3 regions of the Yersinia fenwicki genome follow, and region 3 is predicted to be linked to each of the others. Evidence: predicted binding sites of a transcription regulator. Region 3 holds the regulator's gene; each other region holds the start of a gene.

Region 1 (7,661 bases), 2.0 Mb from region 3:
CTGTACACCCAGGCCATCACAGGTTGGGCAAGCACCGGCCGGGTTGTTAAAGGAGAACAGACGCGGCTCCAACTCGCTCATACTATAGCCGCAAATGGGGCAGGCAAAGTTAGCGGAAAACAGCAGTTCTTCTGCGTGAGGATCGTCCATATCGGCAACCACGGCAGTGCCGCCGGAAAGTTCCAATGCGGTTTCAAATGATTCAGCCAGACGCTGAGCCAGGTCTTCGCGCACTTTAAAACGATCGACCACTACTTCAATGGTATGTTTCTTTTGCAGTTCTAATTTCGGTGGATCAGACAGATCGCAAACTTCGCCATCGATCCGCGCCCGGATATAGCCCTGCATTGCCAGATTTTCCAGCGTTTTGGTATGTTCGCCTTTGCGATCTTTTACCACTGGCGCCAGTAACATCAGGCGGCGGCCTTCTGGCTGGCTGATGACGTTATCCACCATCTGGCTGACCGTTTGCGCGGCAAGCGGCACATCATGATCCGGGCAGCGCGGCTCGCCGACACGGGCGAACAGCAAACGCAGATAATCATGAATTTCAGTGATGGTGCCCACGGTAGAACGCGGGTTATGGGAGGTCGATTTTTGCTCGATGGAGATGGCCGGAGAGAGACCTTCAATATGGTCGACATCCGGTTTTTCCATCAGCGATAGAAATTGGCGCGCATAAGCGGAGAGAGACTCAACATAGCGGCGTTGGCCCTCGGCATACAGGGTATCAAATGCCAGTGAGGATTTGCCTGAACCCGATAGACCGGTGACCACGATCAGTTTGTCGCGCGGAATAATCAGGTTGATATTCTTAAGATTATGGGTGCGAGCGCCCCGAACTTCGATATTATCCATTCAAACATTTCCCGGATGTAAACTGAGCCTCTCCCGTGCCTATTTTGGGGATATACAGGTGCATTTCCAACATCCCAAAAGTACACAGCCAGTACGAAACGGATAATTATGACACAAAAAAACCTGAATGGATATCCAGTATCCGAGTGCAATTAAGGCCGTTATTGCAATAAATTTGTAATGCATTGCGCAGCGATGATCAGTTGTGCCGTTTACCCGCTAGCGTGTTAAACTTACTGGTTTATACTGTACAAAATTTATTTCATCAGGAGAGTTCACATGGCCAGCAGAGGCGTAAACAAAGTGATTTTGGTCGGGAATTTGGGCCAAGACCCGGAAGTCCGCTACATGCCGAATGGCGGCGCTGTTGCCAATATCACCCTGGCCACTTCCGAAAGCTGGCGTGATAAAGCAACCGGCGAGCAGAAAGAAAAGACGGAATGGCACCGTGTGGTGTTGTTCGGCAAACTAGCGGAAGTTGCTGGTGAGTATTTGCGCAAAGGCTCTCAGGTCTATATCGAAGGCGCATTGCAAACCCGTAAATGGACAGATCAGGCTGGTGTTGAGAAATACACCACTGAAGTTGTGGTTAACGTGGGCGGCACCATGCAAATGCTGGGTGGCCGTCAAGGCGGTGGTGCTCCGGCGGGTGGTGGTGCACCACAAGACGGTGGCGCGCAAGGCGGTTGGGGTCAACCTCAGCAGCCACAAGGTGGCAACCAGTTCAGCGGTGGCCAGCAGGCTTCACGCCCGGCTCAATCAGCGCCAGCAGCACAACCACAAGGCGGCAATGAGCCACCAATGGATTTTGACGACGATATTCCGTTCTGATCCTACGACTTGCTTAGTACCAGTCACACTGGTGATAGAAATAAACCCTGCCTTGGCGGGGTTTTTTTATGGCTACACATAATAGAGTTTGCATCGGCCATCACATGACTAAATCGATGTTAAGAAAAATAAAAGGGCTAAAGTACATTGTTGAGCTTGCCGATAAAAAAACCTTAGCGAGTCACCGGGTTGGCGACTAAGCCTAATGCGCTGCTAAAAGACGTGCAGCAGATGATAAAAGGGATAGGTATGTCTGTATCGAAAGTTTTATTTATTACCTCGTTTTTAGGTGTCTCTATGAGTAGCAGCATTGCCGCTACTTTTACCGACAGTCTTATACAATGTAATCCTCAGTTTTTCGAAACGCTCTATCAGCAGCGTACAGCGCTGAAAAAAGTGGTCCGTGTCCAAGATGACCATAAAGCAATTGCCTGGGTGCCGGTGACGGATAAAGAAGGGACAATTGCTTACTTTACTCATACATTCCGCGATGGTGACTTGACCCTCTCCGGTTATTATGAGCAGAGTGAAGATCTAGGGAAGTTAGGTAAATATTATTTCTGGGGAGTATTAATTGATGAGCCTGTCGAGAAAGTTATCGCTTTAACGCCCGAAGTGAAATGGCAAAATAATAATGGACTTTATATAACTCATCCACAAATCAAAGTCGAACTGACACAACCATGGCAGCCGAATCCTTCAGCTATTGATGGTATTGCTCCAGCGAAAGATAGTGCTGAAAAGGTCGTGATGCTGAGTAACAAAAATGGCAAATCTTTGCTGAGCTGTTCCATTCAGGGCAATATCGATCGGGCTCTTCTGCTCCAGGAACGACCAGATATTGCCGCAGGGAATGAATAATGAAACGATTTTTTATTATTGCAGGAATAGCATGGTTAACAGGGTGCGCACCCCATGCAACTCAAAAAGTAGATATTCCTCCTCATATGGCTAAATTAGTTGATAATAAAGATACAACGACTTATTTATCTTTCGAAAGTATATCGCTTTATAATGGCAACGCTCATCTACGCCAGTTTTATTTAATCAATAACTATAAAGAGGCTACTGTTATTTCCAAATCAGATGGCGTATCGATCAAAAGTTCGAGTGCTATTAATGTTATCAACTGTGACAGACCAGAACGCGCAATATTCGACAGAGTGTATTTTTCTGAGCTTTTCGCTAAAGGAAAGGTTATCGCCAAACGCGATAGTATTGGGCAATGGGAAAGCTTCCCAGAAAAGTCGATCGCCGGAATTATTCGCGAAATAGTCTGTAATGTCCCTACAGAGAAATTAAAGGATATCTCCTTAAAAAATAAACAGCAGCCATTAATACACTAAATTATCATCTCGGGCAGAGTTTACTCTGCTCGCAGAGCGTAACGTCATGTTTCATCTCACGGCGCCATAAACAAAAATATTTTTTATGCTTATAATCAATACTCTGATATTCCTCCCATGGAGATTGATCATGGTTATTGTTCATCATCTGAATAATTCACGTTCACAACGAATCTTATGGATGTTGGAGGAACTGCAAGTTCCTTATGAGTTGAAGCGCTATGAGCGCGATCCTGGTAGTTTACTGGCACCTCCGGAGTTGAAAAAAATCCATTCCTTGGGGAAATCACCGGTGATTACTGATGGCGATCTGACACTGGCGGAATCGGGTGCCATCATCGAGTATTTGCAGGAAACCTATGATGCGCAAGGCTTGTTTAAGCCCACCGGCCATTATGATCGACAGCAATTTCGTTACTGGATGCATTACGCCGAAGGCTCATTGATGCCATTGCTGGTGATGAAGCTTATCTTTAGCCGTTTCGGTGGGCCGCCTGTTCCGTGGATTATTCGTCCGGTCGCCAAAGCATTGGGTGATGGGGTGCAGAAAAATTATCTGAATAAGCAAATTGCTACTCATCGCGATTATCTGGAACAGTATTTAGAAAAGAATCAATGGTTTGCGGGAAGTGATTTCAGTGCCGCAGATATTCAGATGAGTTTTCCTATTGAGGCAATAAATATGCGCAGCGGCCTTGTGGGGTTCCCGAAACTGCAAGATTTCTTAGTGCGTATTCATCAGCGCCCAGCTTATCAACAGGCGATTGAAAAGGGCGGCGCGTTCAAATTAGAAAACGGATAAGCCTATCAAGAGTTAGATAAGAAAAACGGGTGTGAGCTCGCTCACACTTCGTTTCCCGCCTTCATGTAACTCGAATTACATGCCCCCAGACAAATTAATGTAAGAAAATGCATTAAATGCCGCTTTCTGATGTTGATTAGTCGCTGTGAATAGCTAGATAATCGTTTGCTTTGAATTTCATCTACCCTAAACTTCGATTTTTTCAGTCATGTGTGTTTCCAGCTAATCGTTTGCTATTTTCTCCGTCATATCGACATTGGGGGAATTGGCGAGTTTATCGGCATGGACGGAAACGATTACGTATGGAAAGGGCGCGTGACTTGTTGACGACTTTTAAATGACACACAGGGGACATAACCATGTCTAGCAACAATCCTCAAGTGAACCAGGCTGTAAAGCCGAAGAGTTCGCTTGATGCGTTTTTCAAGCTTAGTGAACGTGGCAGTAATGTACGTCAGGAAGTGCTGGCCGGTCTGACGACCTTTTTAGCGATGGTCTATTCGGTCATTGTTGTGCCGAGCATGTTGGGTAAAGCGGGCTTCCCACCAACAGCGGTATTCGTTGCCACCTGTCTGGTCGCGGGCTTAGGTTCTTTGCTGATGGGCTTGTGGGCGAACCTACCGATGGCGATTGGTTGCGCCATCTCATTGACAGCATTTACTGCATTTAGCTTGGTATTAGGCCAACATATCAGTATTCCCGTGGCTCTGGGGGCGGTATTCCTGATGGGGGTGCTGTTTACCATTATCTCCGTGACGGGGATTCGCTCGTGGATATTGCGTAATCTGCCAATGGGGGTGGCGCATGGCACCGGAATTGGTATCGGCCTGTTCCTGCTGCTGATTGCTGCTAACGGTGTCGGTCTGGTTATCAAAAACCCAATTGAAGGTTTACCGGTCGCGCTGGGCGCATTTACCTCTTTCCCCGTCATTATGACGTTATTAGGTCTGGCAGTGATTTTTGGTCTGGAAAAACTGCGGGTGCCGGGTGGCATTCTGTTGGTGATTATTGCCATCTCAATTATCGGTTTGATTTTTGATCCAAGTGTTAAGTATCAAGGATTGTTTGCCATGCCAAGTCTGGCAGATGAAAACGGCAACTCATTGATTTTTAGTCTTGATATTATGGGCGCGCTGAAACCCGTGGTGCTACCAAGTGTGCTGGCACTGGTGATGACTGCGGTGTTTGATGCCACTGGCACTATCCGTGCGGTAGCAGGGCAAGCAAACTTGTTGGATAAAGACGGCCAGATTATCAGTGGCGGTAAAGCGCTGACTTCTGACTCCGTCAGCAGCATCTTCGCCGGTTTAGTGGGTGCAGCGCCAGCGGCAGTTTACATTGAATCAGCGGCCGGTACTGCGGCAGGCGGCAAAACTGGCCTGACAGCGACCGTCGTCGGTATCTTGTTCTTGCTGATTCTGTTTCTCTCACCACTCTCCTATTTGGTTCCAGCTTATGCAACTGCTCCGGCCCTGATGTATGTCGGTTTGCTGATGCTGAGCAACGTTTCTAAACTGGACTTTGAAGATTTCGTTGATGCTATGTCTGGCTTGCTCTGCGCGGTGTTTATCGTGCTGACTTGCAATATCGTGACCGGTATTATGCTGGGCTTCAGTTCATTGGTGATTGGCCGTATTTGCTCCGGTGAATGGCGTAAGCTGAATCTTGGCACTGTAATTATCGCTGTGGCGCTGGTGGCATTCTACGCTGGCGGTTGGGCAATCTAAGCCTTGAGTCTTGGTTGGCATCGGGATGAATATGTTCCCGATGCCATTACGCTCGATAATACCCCTACTTTCTTTGTATTTTCTTGCCATCAATTACCGATTTTTTTCCCCATTGCACAAAAAATTGATCTACTATCAAAAGCTGCACGTCGCCCCTGTTTGTGGGTGAGTACGATCAGGTTTTGTGTTGCGTTGAGTTGAGTCTAAGGAAAGCATGGAAATCTTTTTTACAATCCTCATTCTGATTTTAGTGGTGTCGCTTTCTGGCGTTGTCACGAGAATGTTACCGTTTCAAGTTCCCCTCCCTCTTATGCAGATTGTCTGTGGTGCTTTGTTGGCCTGGCCCCACTTTGGTTTGCATGTTGATTTTGACCCGGAATTATTCCTGGTTTTGTTTATTCCGCCGCTACTGTTTGCTGATGGCTGGAAAACACCGACGCGGGAGTTTATTCACCACGGGCGGGAAATATTTGGTTTGGCTTTGGCCTTAGTATTGGTCACAGTGGTGGGTATCGGTTATCTGATTTACTGGATGGTGCCTGGTATTCCGCTGGTTGCCGCCTTTGCGCTGGCGGCAGTGCTGTCGCCTACCGATGCCGTTGCATTGTCTGGTATCGTGGGGAAAGGGCGTATACCTAAATCAATTATGGGCGTGCTGGAAGGGGAGGCATTGATGAATGATGCTTCCGGTCTGGTGGCGCTGAAGTTTGCTATTGCCGTTGCCATGGGCACTATGGTGTTTACAGTGTCCGGCGCGACGCTGGAATTCCTGAAAGTAGCGATTGGTGGCCTGCTGGCTGGTGTGGCCGTTACTTGGCTATACAGTAAGTCGCTGCGCCTGATGAGCCGCTGGAGTGGCGATGATCCGGCAACACAAATCGTCTTATTGCTGCTGTTGCCATTTGCCTCATATTTGATTGCAGAACATATTGGTGTGTCCGGTATTTTAGCCGCAGTGGCGGCGGGTATGACCATTAGTCAGTCTGGTGTGATCCGCAATGCTCCGCTCACCATGCGATTACGTGCCGACAGTGTATGGTCGATGCTGGAATTCGTGTTTAACGGCATGGTGTTTATCCTGCTGGGCCTACAATTACCGGGGATTCTCGAAACCTCAATTGTGCAGGCTGAGTTAGATCCGACGATTCAAACCTGGAATCTGTTTGCCGACGTCGCCATCATTTATGGTGCATTGCTGGTGCTGCGTTTTGGCTGGCTGTGGTCGATGAAGAAACTCAGTAAGCGTTTGTTGAGCAAGCGGCCATTGGAGTTCAGTAATTACACCACCCGCGAACTGTGGGTTGCCTCGTTTGCCGGGGTGCGTGGGGCAATTACACTGGCCGGTGTGCTGTCCATCCCTTTATTCCTCAGTGATGGTTCGGCCTTCCCATCCCGTTATCAATTGGTGTTTATCGCCACCGGCGTCATTTTGTTGTCGGTGATTGTCGGGGTTATTGCTTTACCGCCATTATTGCGCGGCGTAATTGTTGCCGATAAAAGCGCTAGCCGCGAAGAGATTCGTTTGGCGCGGGCGGCAGCGGCAGAAGTGGCGATTGTCAGCTTGAATAAAATGGAAGAACGCCTGGCGGCCAGCAGTGAGGAGAATATCGATCCTGAATTGCTAAAAGAGGTCAGCTCTCGCGTCATCGGGACTTTGCGTCGACGAACGGGCAGTAAAGATGAAATCGAGAACACTTTACTTATCGAAAATCTGGAGCGGCGCTTTCGCTTAACCGCGCTGCGGGCTGAACGCGGTGAGCTGTATCATTTGCGTGCTACACAGAAAATCAGCAACGAAACTCTGCAAAAACTGTTGCACGATCTGGATTTGCTGGAAGCGCTGCTGATCGAAAAAGAAGGTTAATATTCTTCAATCCGGCTACTGATCAGTAGCCGGTTTTATTTCCACCAACGAACCATTGGGCCAAAACTCACGGCAGCGGTTAATCCACGCCTGCGCACTGTGAGAAAGGTAACTTCCCTGACGCCAGATCAATCCTAATTGCCAAGGCATCAATGGTTCTAATGGTAGCCATAACAGTGCATTTTTATCCAGCCGCTGACAGATAGGTTCCGGTAAAATGGCGATCCCAATAT
Region 2 (7,661 bases), 2.3 Mb from region 3:
TATTATACAAATTGAATGATATTTGTAACCTTATAAATTAAGGAGAATCTAAATGAATAAAGATTGGCATAGACAAGAAATATTAGCTGCTATACGGAAAAGGAAAGGCTCACTTTCAGCATTATCAAGAGACAGTGGCCTATCTTCAGGGACACTGGCTAATGCCTTAACACGTCCATTGCTCAAGGGTGAAATGATTATCGCTGAAGCGATCGGGATTACACCACAAGAGATATGGCCAAGTAGATTTATCGATTATCGTGGATGTAGCATTATTAGACGAATAAGGAAGGTTTAAATAGGATATATAAACAGGAGGATATAATGGAAGCATCACTATTCAATTCACTTAAAATGCTAATAAGATTCTGGGAGTATAGCTCTGAGCCTTGGGGAGTAAAAGACAATCAATCAAGATATGTTTATGCAAATAATAGATTACATAGATTATTAGCTTTACCTGATAAATTTAGTATGGAAGGACGAACAGATGGTGAGCTTCCTACTCCTATAGCAGAGTTCGAACTTGAATTTCAGGAGCATGACTGTAAAGTTAAATTATTACAAGATCGTATAACCTCAGTTGAAATACATGCATGGGATGGGTGTGCCTACTTTCAGCCTTATTTTGTTGATAAGTATCCACTTATGGATGAACACGGGGTATCTCAAGGTGTCATTTGTCACGGTCGACCAGTAGAGGATATAATATTAACGCATCTTAATAAGATAAAAGTACCAACATCACTTATTTTTACCCCACCATCTGATTTGTTTTCAAAAAGGGAGTGGGAGACGTTATTTTATATTTTACATTCCTTATCAAGTATGGATATTGCGAAGAAACTCCATTTGTCCTCCAGAACAGTCGATAATATTACGCAGAAAATATATAAGAAGGCGGGTGTTTCTAGTAGGCAACAGATGGTGGATTATTGCTATGAAAAGAAAATCAATAATTACATCCCTCAGAGCTTCTTTGAATACTCAGGTTCATTTCCATTGATGTAAGGAAAATTAAAATTCAACAGGCGGATATCATGGATGAAACTCTAAAGAACCAACTGGAAATACTAATAAGGTTTTGGGAACGAAGTTCAGAACCTTGGGGAATAAGAGATAATCAATCAAGATTTATTTATTCAAATGCTCGACATCATAAATTATTGGGGTTATCAGAAAAATACAATTTGGAAGGGCGATTAGATAGCGAATTACCCTCACCAACAGCCGCGTTTCAAATGGAGTTTCAGGCTCATGACCGTAAGGTAGAGTTATCGCAAGAGCGGATAACTTCAGTTGAAATACATGAGTGGGATGGGCTTTCATATTTAAAGCCGAATTTCTGCGATAAATATCCGTTAATAGATGAAAGTGGGGTATCTCAGGGAATTATTTTCCATGTAAGACCGGTAGAGGATATCATTCTATCTCGCTTAACTAAAATAAAAGTACCTACTTCACTGATTTTTACCCCACCGTCAAAATTATTCACCAAAAGAGAGTGGGAAGTATTATTTTATATTTTACATTCATTTTCCAGCAAAAATATTGCGAAAAAACTGCGTTTATCAACCGGAACTGTCTGTAATATTATTCAAAATATCTACAGAAAAGCCGGCGTCTCCAGTAAGCGGCAGATAGTGGATTATTGCTATGATAATAAGATCAACAATTATGTCCCTCAAAGTTTCTTCGAATATTCTAAGTCTTTCCCCCTTATGTAGAAACCTCTTTACGCCGATTACGTTATATTTCATGTGATCGGCGGTTGATGTTCAGAGTCATTGCTCACAGAGCTTAGACACACTGTTTATGCTCGCTTACTGCCCTACTACGCCATGCACCTCGCCATATTGCACCGTCTGGTTAACTTGCTTCCCGTGGCTGTCAGTGGCTTGTATAGAGCCATTAATGGTGGGTTTCAATGGTTTATCTGCTGTCAGGTTACCTGATATCCGTAATTTCAGATTACCAAGCCCTTGTAACGGTAAGGCTGGCCAGCCCCAGTTTTGTAAGATATTAAGGTCTACAGATCGGCCAGTCAGCGCAAGGGATAATGCTCTGTCAGGTGTTTGATCAACAGTGGCGGTGGCTTCCAGTAACCCCTCTTTGGTAAACGCACTTAAATCACTAACCGTAATCTGCTGTTCATTAGCGCTCAGAGCTAATGACGGGCGACGGACATCATTTTTATTAAAAGTCGCATTCCCAGCATTTAGCATCAATGAGCCGGACCATACTCCCCATTGGTGATTTTTAGCCAGCAGCAGATTAGTCCCCGCAGCATCCAGCGACGTAATTTGGAACGGGAAGTCCGGGCTGATATCAATCAATAAGTTACGGTTAGCATTCAACTTACTGATATAGACCTCAGACAACCAATTTGGCAGCGTTTGCTGCCATTGCTGCTTCCAGTCAGTGGGAAGGGTATAAACCAGTGCCACCAGTGTCAGCTCATCGAGTTGTAGACGGTGGCTATCACGCAGCCAATTACCTTGAGTTCTTAACAATCCATCCTGCCAACGAGTGGAGAACTGATTGATTGCCACCCCAGCGGGTGACAATGTAAATGTCGCGATTGGATCAATCAGATGAATATTACCTTTAATAATGTCACCAGCATTAAGGGACAATTCACCTTCGTCACTTTTCCAGTCGCCTTGCTTAAACGTGATGTTTTTTAGTGTGAGATCTAAATCATTAAATGCCCAGCTTTTCCCTTCAACACGCGCATCAATTAAATCAAATCGTTTTAGCGTGATAGGAGGGAGCTGTAAGAATGTATTCCAGACATCTTCTAATGTCGCGGGAGTTTGTAGACGGATATTACTCAAGCGCAGGCGGTCGACCAGCCAACTTCCGTCAGCCGATTGACTGGCACTCCCAGTCAGTTCCCCTTGCGCAATATCAGCCCCAAAATTACTCAAAGTCAGGGCGTTTTTCTGTATTGAGCCTTGTAGATAAAGTTTTTCGGCTGTAATGCCATTAATCGTCAATGAGCCGGCACTAAACTGAAATTGAGCATTTTCGCCCAGACTATTGCCGGGCATTGGTTGCCAAGGGATCAATCCGCCATTGACTTGCTGGCCTGTTACTTTCCATTGACCTGCCTTATTTTGCGGTTCAATAGTAGTATTCAGCGCCATATTGGTCAGCCTCAAAGTATCAGCCTGCAAGGGAAGCGGTGAGGTGCTGTTATTGAGCGTTAAGCTCCCATTTTGCAAATTAAGGCTGAGAAAATGACGAGGCTCAGTCAGTTGCCGCCAACTCAGACCCAATACGGCCTGCTGGGCAATAAGAAACGCGGGTTGATTGGCCCGTCCTAGTGTGACATCAGTAAAGCTGACTTGCCCAGGTTGGGACCATGAGTGATCTATTTTCCCCAGAGAGAGGCGATATTCGCTGTTATCACTCACCCAGCGGCTTAGCCAACCGGCAGCCCAACTGGTCTGAAGCAGTACATAGCACAGCACTATCGACAGCACTAGTAGCAGTAATAACGTTAGCAGCACTTTCCCGAGAAATTTCATCCGGTATTTCCACGCCTGTCTGTATAGAGAACTCTGTTTATGCCGCAAATTGTCCCTTAGCTCAATAGACAATCAGTTATCGGAGCATAAAAAAATGGCCGGTGTCATTTATGACCGGCCATTTCAAAGACGTGTTAACGCAAAGATTATTTTTCTTGTGGGAAGATGAGGTTAAGTACTATAGCAGTGATACCACCGGCAGCAATGCCGGAAGAAAGCAGGGTTTTGATCCAATCGGGCGCAAATTGCAGAATCAGTGGTTGCTGCGCCACACCCATCCCGACAGCTAATGACAACGCCATAATCATAATTGCGCGACGATTAAGGATTTCGCGTGACACGATACGCACACCGGAAGCGGCAATCGTTCCGAACATCACGAGAGTGGCACCGCCCAGCACTGGCTCTGGAATATGTTGAACGAATCCAGCGACGGCTGGGAACAGGCCCAGCACAATCAGCATCAGTGCGACAACAAAACCAACATAGCGGCTGGCAACGCCAGTTAATTGGATAACCCCATTATTTTGGCCGAAGCAGGAGTTAGGGAAAGTATTGAACACGGCTGATAGCATGGAGTTCAAACCATTCGCCAAAACCCCCCCTTTTAAGCGCTTCATATACAGTGGGCCATGAACGGGTTGCTCTGAGACATCCGAGGTCGCCGTGATATCCCCGATGGTCTCAAGTGAGGTCACCATGAAGATAAGCATTAATGGCACCAGGAGGTTCCAGTCAAAAGATAAGCCATAATAAAGCGGCGTTGGGATGGTGATCAGTGCGGTGTCAACGACAGGGCGACTCTCTGGTAGCATGCCCAACGTCCACGCCAGTAGGTAACCCACTGCCATGGCGATAACCAGTGAGGCGACACGTAGATACGGGTTGCGCTGGCGGTTTAATAAAATTATGACCACGAGTACTGCGCCCGCCAACATGAGGTTTTTAGGTGAACCAAATGTATGGTCGCTCATCGCAGCATAACCGCCGCCAATAGAGGTCAGCCCAACCTGAATCAATGACAGGCCGATAATCATCACTACAATACCGGATACCAGTGGGGTGATAATACGGCGCGCCAGATGCAGGAAACGGGACAATATAATTTCAGTACAAGATGCGACCATTAAGGTACCGAACAGGGCGGCCATCATAGTCGGGATATCTGCCCCACCGTTTTTTAGCGCCAAACCACCCATAATCAGTGGAGAAACAAAGTTAAAACTGGTGCCTTGAATGGATAGCAGGCCAGAGCCAACCGGCCCCCAAGTTTTAATTTGCAGCAGCGATGCCAGGCCAGAGGCAAACAGGGACATGCTGATAATTCGTTGAGTATCTTCCGCTGGCAGCCCTAGCGCCTGACAAATCAGTAAGCCAGGAGTGATTACCGCGACAAACATAGCCAGTAAATGTTGGCCTGCGGCAAACAGTGTTTGCGCGAGTGGAGGGCGGTCTTCTAAACGATAAATTAATTCGCTGGGGCGAGTGGTTGCCTGCTGTGGTGTATCAAGTTCGGCGGATTGCGTAGACATGGAGTGGCATTCCCGGATCGGCAAAGAGGGCATTTTAATGATCCGCCTCACAAAAGCAATCGGTTGCGCTGCATTTTTTTAAATATTTATACCCATGCTTGTTCATGTTTTTCTTTTACTAAACTTGTAATTAGGGGCATTTTTTTTTCTAATCGCCCCCTCTTACTGCTTTGGCGTTTATTAAGGAACTGTCTAACGTCATATTTTTATTCGATATTTCAATCGCATGGAGTACCAAGATGTTTCATCTCGATACCTATGGCACGCTAGTCGCAGCCTGTTTGGTTTTATTGTTAGGCCGAAAACTTGTACAAACTGTCCCTTTTCTAAAAAAATATACCATTCCTGAACCGGTTGCAGGTGGTTTGCTGGTGGCTTTTATGATGCTGCTGATGCAAAAGACTCTCGGTTGGGAAATCAGTTTTGATATGTCGCTGAAAGATCCCTTGATGCTGGCATTCTTTGCAACAATCGGCCTGAATGCCAATCTGGCCAGCTTACGTGCCGGCGGTAAGGCCTTGAGTGTATTTGTTTTTGTCGTCGTAGGCCTGTTACTGATGCAGAACGCGATTGGTATTGCTCTCGCGAAAATGATGGGGTTAGACCCACTAATGGGTTTATTAGCCGGTTCAATTACATTATCAGGTGGACACGGCACTGGGGCTGCGTGGAGTAAAGTTTTTGTTGAGCGCTATGGCTTTGAAAATGCAACCGAAGTGGCTATGGCCTGCGCGACATTTGGTCTGGTTCTGGGTGGGTTGATTGGCGGCCCGGTGGCTCGTTATTTGGTAAAACACTCTTCCACGCCAGATGGTACCCCAGAGGATAGCGAAGTCCCTTCCGCTTTTGAAAAACCCTCTGCCGGCCGCATGATCACCTCATTGGTGTTGACCGAAACTATCGCCATGATCGCAATTTGCCTCATGCTTGGCCAAGTAATTTCTGCCGGGCTGCGAGGTTCGATGTTTGAATTACCGACCTTTGTCTGTGTGTTATTCGTCGGGGTTATTCTCAGTAACTCGCTGTCGGCAATTGGCTTCTATAAAGTGTTTGATCGTGCAGTCTCGGTGCTGGGCAACGTCAGTTTGTCACTGTTCCTGGCAATGGCGTTGATGAGTCTAAAGCTGTGGGAGCTGGCGTCATTGGCATTGCCGATGTTGGTTATTTTGTCGGTACAGGCATTGGCAATGGCACTGTACGCTATCTTTGTCACTTATCGATTGATGGGTAAAAATTATGATGCGGCAGTGTTAGCGGCGGGACATTGTGGTTTCGGTTTAGGCGCGACACCAACGGCTATTGCCAATATGCAGGCCATTACTGACCGTTTCGGCCCATCACATTTAGCCTTCCTAGTGGTGCCAATGGTTGGTGCATTCTTTATTGATATCGTCAATGTTATCGTGATTAAGCTATATCTGTTACTGCCAATCTTTCCCGCAATAGTGGGATGATTCCATTGTAAGGTCATAGTCTTAAGGGGCGGTTTTTTCCGCCCTTTATTCATCAAGCATTTGTATAACGCGTTCGCTCTGGTAGCCAGCGTTCTATCAATGCCTGCGCATGTTCAGGATATTGTTGATGCAGATGGCGAGCTACTCGTTGCACTTCTGGGATCATCGCCTGATCGCGCAATAAATCAGCCACTTTAAACTCGGCACTGCCAGTCTGACGTGTGCCTAAGAGCTCGCCGGGGCCACGTATTTCCAAATCCCGCTGAGCAATAACAAAACCGTCATTACTATCGCGCAACACTTGCAAACGCATCTGAGCTGTTTTGCTCAGCGGCGTTTTATACAGCAAAACACAGTGTGAGGCGACAGCACCGCGACCAACACGGCCACGTAACTGATGTAATTGCGCTAACCCTAATCGCTCTGGGTTATCGATAATCATCAAACTGGCATTCGGAACATCAACTCCAACTTCTATTACTGTGGTGGCAACCAGTAACTGCAATTCACCTTGCTTAAAGGCCAACATAACAGCCTGTTTTTCCGCCCCTTTCATCCGTCCATGAACCAAACCGACTTTAATCTCCGGCAAGGCGATTTTCAGCTCTTCGCAGGTGACTTCTGCAGCCTGAGCTTCTAATAGTTCAGATTCTTCAATTAAGGTACAGACCCAATAAGCTTGCCGCCCCTCTTCTAAACAGGCATTTTTGACCCGTTGAATAACATCACTGCGGCGGGTATCCGGAATTGCCACTGTCGTGACCGGGGTTCTACCCGGTGGCAGTTCGTCGATGACTGAGGTATCAAGATCAGCATAGGCCGTCATGGCCAATGTTCGGGGAATAGGCGTCGCGGTCATAATCAACTGGTGCGGATGGAAGCCTTGCTCCTCACCCTTTTCCCATAATGCGAGCCGCTGATGAACACCAAAACGATGTTGTTCATCAATAATAACGAGTGCTAATCCCGAGAATTGCACTTGTTCCTGAAACATGGCGTGAGTCCCCACGACCATGGCGACCTGGCCGCTAGCGACAGCATCTTGTTGTGCCAGGCGCGCTTTACCTTTTTGTTTCCCGGCCAACCAACCAACTTCCAAACCTAAAGGCTCCAGCCACTGGCGGAAAGTATTCGCATGCTGT
Region 3 (7,661 bases):
AACTGGGACGTAGACAGCTACGAAATGGGAACGGCATTCGGTCATTTGGCTTTGGGTGTAGATGATGTTGCTGCTACCTGCGACCAAATTCGTGATGCCGGGGGCAAAGTGACCCGTGAAGCAGGCCCGGTGAAGGGCGGTAACACTGTTATTGCTTTTGTCGAAGATCCAGACGGTTACAAAATAGAGCTAATCGAGAATAAAAGTGCCGGGCACGGCCTCGGAAACTGATTAGCAAGAAGGCACCTGCGAGGTGCCTTTTTTCTCATCGCGATATCCCCCTGCATCCCACGCCAAAATTTGACATAATGCGTGCTGAATTCGATGAAGATAAGAAACTGATGGCAGATAAAAGTGACCTTAACGCCCTGAGTGGCCGTTTTCGTGGGTATTATCCCGTAGTAATTGATGTAGAAACCGCCGGTTTTAATGCTCAAACTGACGCATTATTAGAGATTGCTGCCGTCACCTTGCAAATGAACAAGGATGGTTGGCTGCTGCCTGATGAAACGCTACATTTCCATGTAGATCCGTTCGAAGGTGCCAATCTGGAACCCGAAGCGCTGGCATTTAATGGAATAGACCCCACGAATCCATTACGTGGCGCAGTGAGTGAGCATGATGCATTACATGCTATTTTCAAAGCCGTACGCAAAGGGCTCAAAGAACAAGGGTGTAACCGCGCCATTATCGTCGCGCATAATGCTCATTTTGATCACAGCTTTGTGATGGCCGCAGCAGAACGCGCCAGCTTGAAGCGTAATCCGTTCCATCCCTTTGCCACTTTCGACACCGCTGCGCTTAGTGGGCTGGTTCTCGGGCAAACCGTATTGGCAAAAGCTTGCCTGACGGCCGGTATTCCATTTGATAGCAGCCAGGCTCACTCTGCTTTGTACGATACAATGCAAACGGCGAAATTATTCTGTGAGTTGGTCAATCGTTGGAAGAAATTGGGTGGCTGGCCGGTACCAGCGGGTGAATCTGAGTAACCTAACTCAAGTCAATAATTGCAAATTCACTATTAAAAAAGGTGGCCTGAGAGCCACCTTTTTGTTTATTACCTAAGCTGGCAGTTCATTACTCTGCTGCAGGCTTTTCTTCTTCAGTACGGTATTTATCTGCGGTCTCTTTCAATAATTGTTGCAGTTCGCCACGCTGATACATTTCCATCAGGATGTCGCAACCACCCACTAACTCGCCGTCAACCCACAGTTGTGGGAAAGTTGGCCAGTTAGCGTATTTTGGCAGCTCAGCACGGATATCAGGATTCTGCAAAATATCAACGTAAGCAAAGCGCTCGCCACAAGCAGATAGCGCCTGTACGGCCTGAGCAGAGAAACCGCAGTTTGGCAGCTTTGGTGAGCCCTTCATGTAAAGCAGGATTGGGTTTTCTGCTATCTGGCGCTGAATTTTATCAATCGTCGTCATTTCTTGCTTCCTCAAGCCATTTAGTGGCTACAATACTTAGAACCTATCCATTAGGGCTATTTTATTATTGCGTCCAGCCTATTGTAGCGACTGTCACCACTGGAATAAAACGCCATCTTTTGCAGGGGTTTTACTCGGTGAGTTGTGGGTTATATTATCAGCTACAAATATGTGCATTTAGAATAACATTTTTGATCCCTTACCTTCATTATTATCTTCACTGAGAGATGCCAGAAATTCGGGTCGACTAACTCGTTGACGTATGGTTGATTTAAGTCCATTAGCCGTGTGAAAAAACAACAATTGCGACGCCATTAACGTTTTCTCACAATATCGACTAAAATCCTGTAGCTCTCTGCTTTTTTATATCCGGAGTTTCGGCAATACTGTGACTCTTCGTATTCATTTCAGGGCCAAGGTTGGTAGCGTTATTATGCGTTTAATACTTACGCTGTTTGTGCTGCTGTTTACCCAGCTATTTCTAAACCTCGCACATGCGTCGCCGCAGGCTCACGTCTCGGCTGAGCAAAAAAAAGGCCAAGTCAGCCAGGCCAGTCCTGATGACCGTAAAAAGCGTAAAGCTGATAAAAGTACTAAAAAATCCAAAATTGATAGCAATAAAACTAATAATAAAAATGTGACAAATAAAATAGCGACCAACAACGATAAAAAGAAAACGGCAGCTACCGCCAGCAAAACCATTAAGAAAAAGGTACAGGAAGTCAGTAGACCTACTAGCAAAAAAATCACTAGTAGCAAAAACGCGAATATTAAAACTGCTAGCAATAAAAAAGCGACAGTTAAAAAAACCGAAAAAGTAGCTTATGGCCGTCATCGCAATAAAGCCCAAGGTAAAGCCGCAACCGAATTAGTAGCAAACAGTAAAATAAAACTCAGTCCTGCGCACAAAAAACGCTACCAGCATGCTAAGCAGACCGCAATGAGCAAACTGATGAAGCAAGTGGGAAAACCTTATCGCTGGGGTGGCACCTCCCCTAATACTGGTTTTGATTGCAGCGGGCTTATTTACTACGCCTATAAAGATGTCATCAGAATAAAAATGCCACGCACAGCTAATGAAATGTATCATTTGCGTGATGCGGCACCGGTTAAGCGCGCTGAATTAGAAAGTGGTGATTTAGTTTTCTTCAATATTGCTAATCGCGGTGTTGCTGATCATGTCGGCGTTTATTTGGGCAACGGTAAATTTATTCAGTCACCACGCACCGGTGAAGAAATTCGTATCAGCATGCTAGATAACGACTACTGGCAAGATCATTATGTCGGTGCGCGTCGTGTTGTGACGCCGAAAACTATCCGCTAAGCCAAACCTCGCACCCGGTAGCCCTATCGGGTGCTTATAGAGCAGCCAAACTCCAAACAGCCAATATCCCATCAAATGGTGTGGTTATACCTGTCATTCCTGTTAAAAGTTGTTAAGATTAATACCCATAATAAAACTACAACAATTATGATTTTAACCGCTCCTCACCACATCTTAGTGAGCTAACGTTCGGATTTGAAGAGCAAACACCCTGAGCAACCCCGAAAGGAGAGAGCTATGTCTTTTGAATTACCGGCATTACCTTATGCACAAAATGCACTGGAACCCCACATTTCTGCTGAAACGCTTGAATACCATTACGGCAAGCACCACAACACCTATGTAGTAAATCTCAATAACCTGATCAAGGATACTGAGTTTGCAGGTAAATCCTTGGAAGAGATTGTCAAAACCTCCAGTGGCGGTATTTTTAACAATGCAGCTCAAGTCTGGAACCACACCTTTTACTGGCACTGTTTGTCACCTAATGGCGGTGGCGAACCCACCGGAAAAGTCGCCGATGCCATTAATCGATCTTTTGGATCTTTTGCTGAATTTAAAGAGCAATTTACTGATGCAGCGGTGAAAAACTTTGGTGCGGGCTGGACTTGGCTGGTCAAGAAAGCGGATGGCACGTTAGCTATTGTCAGCACATCAAATGCGGCAACACCGCTGACGACAACTGATAAGCCATTGTTAACCGTAGATGTGTGGGAGCACGCTTACTATATTGATTATCGTAATGCGCGACCAAAATATCTGGAGAATTTCTGGGCATTGGTGAATTGGTCTTTTGTTGAGAAAAACTTAGCCTGAAAAGACGAGAAGCAAAAGACGCCGTGTAATCACATTACCAGCAGAAATAATTAAGGGCGGGTTAACCGCCCTACTTATCACTTCACACCGGCACGCGGCTTAATTAATTCATGACCGCTACGAAGCTAAAGGCAATAATCATCGCCAGCGCACCAACAGTCGTAATCAGCGACATTTTCAAATTGGTATCCATAAGAACTCCTCAGTCGGTTAATTTTTATACTCGTTATACTTCAAGTCGCATGTGCGTCGGCTAGGTTCACTCACTCGAATTATTTAAAGTATAGTAAGGTAAAGGCACATAGTTAGTGCGTTAAATTATTTTCCCACAGTTAAGAAAAAAAATCTTGTCCTCATTACGCACTTTATAACATTGATTACCTCTTCCACTTTTCCTTCAGATCAGCCAAAATTCGCAGTTCATAACTGTATGCCGACTAATAACGTCTAATAAATACACTCAGACGACCATCTGACTTAGCTCTCCAGCCTACTATATTGTTTCTGTCTGAGCGGTGTTCGAGTCATGCAGGCAAACGATTAACATAATACTTACCTGCTGTAACAGGTGAGCTTAGGAGTCATTCTTTTTATGGCAACGATTAAAGATGTGGCCAAACACGCGGGTGTGTCTACTACCACCGTTTCGCACGTTATCAACAAAACTCGTTTCGTCGCCGAAAACACCAAGGCTGCCGTGTGGGCGGCTATTAAAGAACTGCATTATTCGCCGAGTGCTGTGGCGCGCAGTTTGAAAGTTAATCATACTAAATCAATTGGCTTATTGGCGACATCCAGTGAAGCCCCCTATTTCGCTGAAGTGATCGAAGCGGTTGAAAATAGCTGTTATAGCAAAGGTTACACGCTGATTTTGTGTAACTCTCATAATAATCTGGATAAACAAAAAGCCTATTTGGCGATGCTGGCACAAAAGCGTGTTGATGGCTTATTGGTGATGTGTTCTGAATATCCGGAACAGTTACTGGGAATGTTAGAGGATTATCGCAATATTCCGATGGTAGTGATGGATTGGGGAACCGCCCGTGGCGATTTTACCGACTCGATTATTGATAACGCATTCGAAGGCGGTTATTTAGCTGGCCGTTATCTTATTGAGCGTGGTCACCGCGATATCGGGGCTATCCCCGGCCAGTTATCGCGTAATACCGGTGGCGGTCGCCATCAGGGCTTCCTAAAAGCATTAGAGGAGGCCAATATCACCCTGCGAGAAGAATGGGTAGTTCAAGGTGATTTTGAGCCAGAATCCGGCTATAAAGCCATGCATCAAATTCTGACACAAAAGCATCGTCCGACTGCTGTGTTCTGTGGTGGCGATATTATGGCAATGGGTGCGATATGCGCCGCAGATGAATTAGGCTTGCGTGTGCCACAAGATATTTCAGTGATCGGGTATGACAATGTGCGTAATGCCCGCTATTTCTCACCGGCGTTGACCACCATTCATCAGCCGAAAGAGCGATTGGGTGAAACGGCTTTTGCTATGTTACTCGACAGAATTATCAGCAAACGTGAAGACCCTCAAACGATTGAGGTACATCCTAAGCTGGTCGAACGCCGCTCTGTTGCTGATGGTCCATTCCGCGATTATCGCCGCTAAATACTTAGTCTGCCGGTAGCGCACTGTTACCGGCTGCTAATTCTGCCAAATCTCATCATCTGTGCCCTTATCATCTCTTAACCACTCATCATTTAACGTGACACTGTCACCCAAATATTCCAGCATCCAGGCTAGAGCTGGGGAATGGTTATTCTGCTCCCACGTCAAGCAACATGGGCTAGCAGGTAATGGTTCCGCGAGTGTTAGTGCCACCAGTTTCCCTTGTGCAATCAGGGGCGACACCATATGAGCGGGTACCATTCCAATACATAACCCCTCACACAAACAGTCTATGCCCGGTGCCCAATCCGGCGCCACTAATCGCTGCTGGTTATCCAACGTCCATGCATCTCGTTTCGGCAAATTTCGTGCAGTATCCTCTAAACAAAGAGAGGGATAAGGCCGCAACTGATCGTCATTGAGTGGCCCGGTTAGCTGCGCTAAAGGATGATTAACACTCACGACACAATGCCAGGTCAGAAAACCCATGTCGCGAAAGACAAACCGCCCGCCAACAGGGATGGCACGAGTCGCACCAATGGCCATATCCGCTTGCCCATCCACTAGCGCATCCCAAACACCGTTAAAGACTTCATAGCGCACCCGCAATTCAATATCGGGAAAATGACGATAAAAATCCAACACTAAACGGCGGCTCCGCTGAGGTTTGACGATCTTATCGACCACGATATTTAATTGCCCACGCCAGCCATTCGCCACTTGTTGACATTGACGACGTGTGTCATTCATTTTTTTGATAACATCACGCGATTCTTTAATAAAAACTTTACCTGCTTCGGTCAATTCTACATCGCGATGGCGTCGCGCAAATAGTGGCACCGCCAACCACTCCTCCAATTGGCGCACGGTATAACTTATCGCAGACGGTACGCGATGTAATTCTTGCGCAGCAGCACTGAAACTCCCGGTGCGTGCAACGGCATCCACTACATCCAATGAGTATTCTGACCACATGGTTTGGCACTTCCTTTAGACGGAACATTTGATATCAATTTTTTTGACAGCATGGCGCAAATATTAGCGTTTCACAACAGAATATCTCGCCGTTAGAATTCTCCCCCGCAATTAATTTTCAATAACAAAAATTTACCTGCAAAAACTATAATTTAGCCAAAATCATTGGAACCACCGGCAGGCGGCTAACACCCCTGCGGTTTCAAGGACGATGGATATAATGAGAAACAACAATGAAAACAACGTCGAGCTTCATGTTCTACCTGGCAGGTTTGAGCATGTTAGGGTATCTGGCCACTGACATGTATTTGCCCGCATTTGGTGCTATGCAACAAGAATTACAAACCTCCGCTGGCTCTATCAGCGCCAGTCTCAGTATCTTTCTCGCGGGTTTCGCTATGGCCCAACTTATCTGGGGACCCGTTTCGGACAAAATAGGCCGCAAACCCGTACTGTTAGCAGGATTGGGTTTATTTGCCATCGGCTGCCTGGGGGTTTTATGGGTTGAAACTGCAGCGCAGTTATTGATTTTGCGCTTTATTCAGGCGGTGGGGGTCTGTTCCGCTGCGGTGAGCTGGCAAGCATTAGTGGTCGATCGCTATCGCGATGGCAAAGCCAACCGAGTATTTGCGACTATTATGCCATTAGTGGCGTTATCCCCTGCGCTCGCGCCATTACTGGGCGCCTGGTTATTAAACCATTTCAGCTGGCGCTCAATTTTTGTCGTGCTATTAGCGATTACTCTGCTGTTACTGATCCCGACGGCCTTGCTTAAGGAACGGAAAAAAACAGCTTCGAATAACGTAGATAAAAACAAAAGTGCCATTAGTTTCTGGCAGTTACTGAAATCTCCGGCATTCAGCGGCAATGTGATGATGTTTGCGGCATGCAGCGCCGGATTTTTCGCTTGGTTAACGGGTTCACCTTTTATTTTAGGTGATATGGGATATAGCCCGAATGTCATTGGTTTGAGTTATGTTCCGCAAACATTAGCCTTTTTGCTGGGGGGATTTGGTTGTCGTAGTGCATTGAGTCGAATCAAAGGTAACACCCTGCTACCGTGGCTATTAGCCGGTTATGCTATCAGTATGATTGCACTCTATATGATAGCAACGCTGACAACGCCAACACTGATGACCTTACTTATTCCGTTCTGCTTAATGGCGCTTGTGAATGGTGCCTGCTACCCTATTATCGTAGCAAATGCATTAATGCCCTTTCCAGCCAATACGGGCAAAGCAGCCGCATTGCAAAACACATTACAACTGGGCTTGTGTTTTATTGCCAGCATGATGGTGTCGGCCTATATCAGCCAACCTTTGCTGGCAACCGTCACAGTAATGCTGTCAACGGTAGTTTTAGCCGCATTGGGATATGGCCTTCATTGCTCTGCGCTGAGGAAAGAAAAAGTCCATACTAACAATAAGGACTATAATTGCACGGAGTCATAATTCCTTGTAAAAATAGTCACTAAGCGAAATTTTGGCCGGGAAAGATTTA

Evidence for each region. The regulator PurR, encoded in region 3, represses purine synthesis genes. The targets are predictions, from matches to a motif close to CANGCAAACGTTTGCNTG.
Region 1: the regulator PurR is predicted to act here: its motif matches at 4,123-4,140, upstream of ACF3VQ_RS01670 (NCS2 family permease).
Region 2: the regulator PurR is predicted to act here: its motif matches at 5,118-5,135, upstream of gltS (sodium/glutamate symporter).

Annotation. Positions count from the first base shown of each region.
Region 1 is NZ_CP170755.1:372,701-380,361, forward strand. Features, by position in the region: gene uvrA (excinuclease ABC subunit UvrA) at 1-858, opposite strand, end outside; gene ssb1 (single-stranded DNA-binding protein SSB1) at 1,138-1,689, shown strand; gene ACF3VQ_RS01655 (hypothetical protein) at 1,939-2,550, shown strand; gene ACF3VQ_RS01660 (surface-adhesin E family protein) at 2,550-3,035, shown strand; gene ACF3VQ_RS01665 (glutathione S-transferase family protein) at 3,166-3,837, shown strand; gene ACF3VQ_RS01670 (NCS2 family permease) at 4,197-5,564, shown strand; gene ACF3VQ_RS01675 (Na+/H+ antiporter) at 5,779-7,428, shown strand; gene ACF3VQ_RS01680 (LysR substrate-binding domain-containing protein) at 7,444-7,661, opposite strand, start outside.
Region 2 is NZ_CP170755.1:4,632,360-4,640,020, reverse strand. Features, by position in the region: gene ACF3VQ_RS21110 (helix-turn-helix domain-containing protein) at 53-298, shown strand; gene ACF3VQ_RS21105 (helix-turn-helix transcriptional regulator) at 325-1,011, shown strand; gene ACF3VQ_RS21100 (helix-turn-helix transcriptional regulator) at 1,041-1,727, shown strand; gene ACF3VQ_RS21095 (AsmA family protein) at 1,824-3,533, opposite strand; gene ACF3VQ_RS21090 (uracil-xanthine permease family protein) at 3,680-5,065, opposite strand; gene gltS (sodium/glutamate symporter) at 5,305-6,519, shown strand; gene recG (ATP-dependent DNA helicase RecG) at 6,572-7,661, opposite strand, start outside.
Region 3 is NZ_CP170755.1:2,329,892-2,337,552, forward strand. Features, by position in the region: gene gloA (lactoylglutathione lyase) at 1-231, shown strand, start outside; gene rnt (ribonuclease T) at 342-989, shown strand; gene ACF3VQ_RS10750 (Grx4 family monothiol glutaredoxin) at 1,078-1,428, opposite strand; gene ACF3VQ_RS10755 (C40 family peptidase) at 1,862-2,752, shown strand; gene sodB (superoxide dismutase [Fe]) at 2,990-3,568, shown strand; gene ACF3VQ_RS10765 (YnhF family membrane protein) at 3,672-3,761, opposite strand; gene purR (HTH-type transcriptional repressor PurR) at 4,161-5,186, shown strand; gene punR (DNA-binding transcriptional activator PunR) at 5,223-6,161, opposite strand; gene punC (purine nucleoside transporter PunC) at 6,395-7,612, shown strand.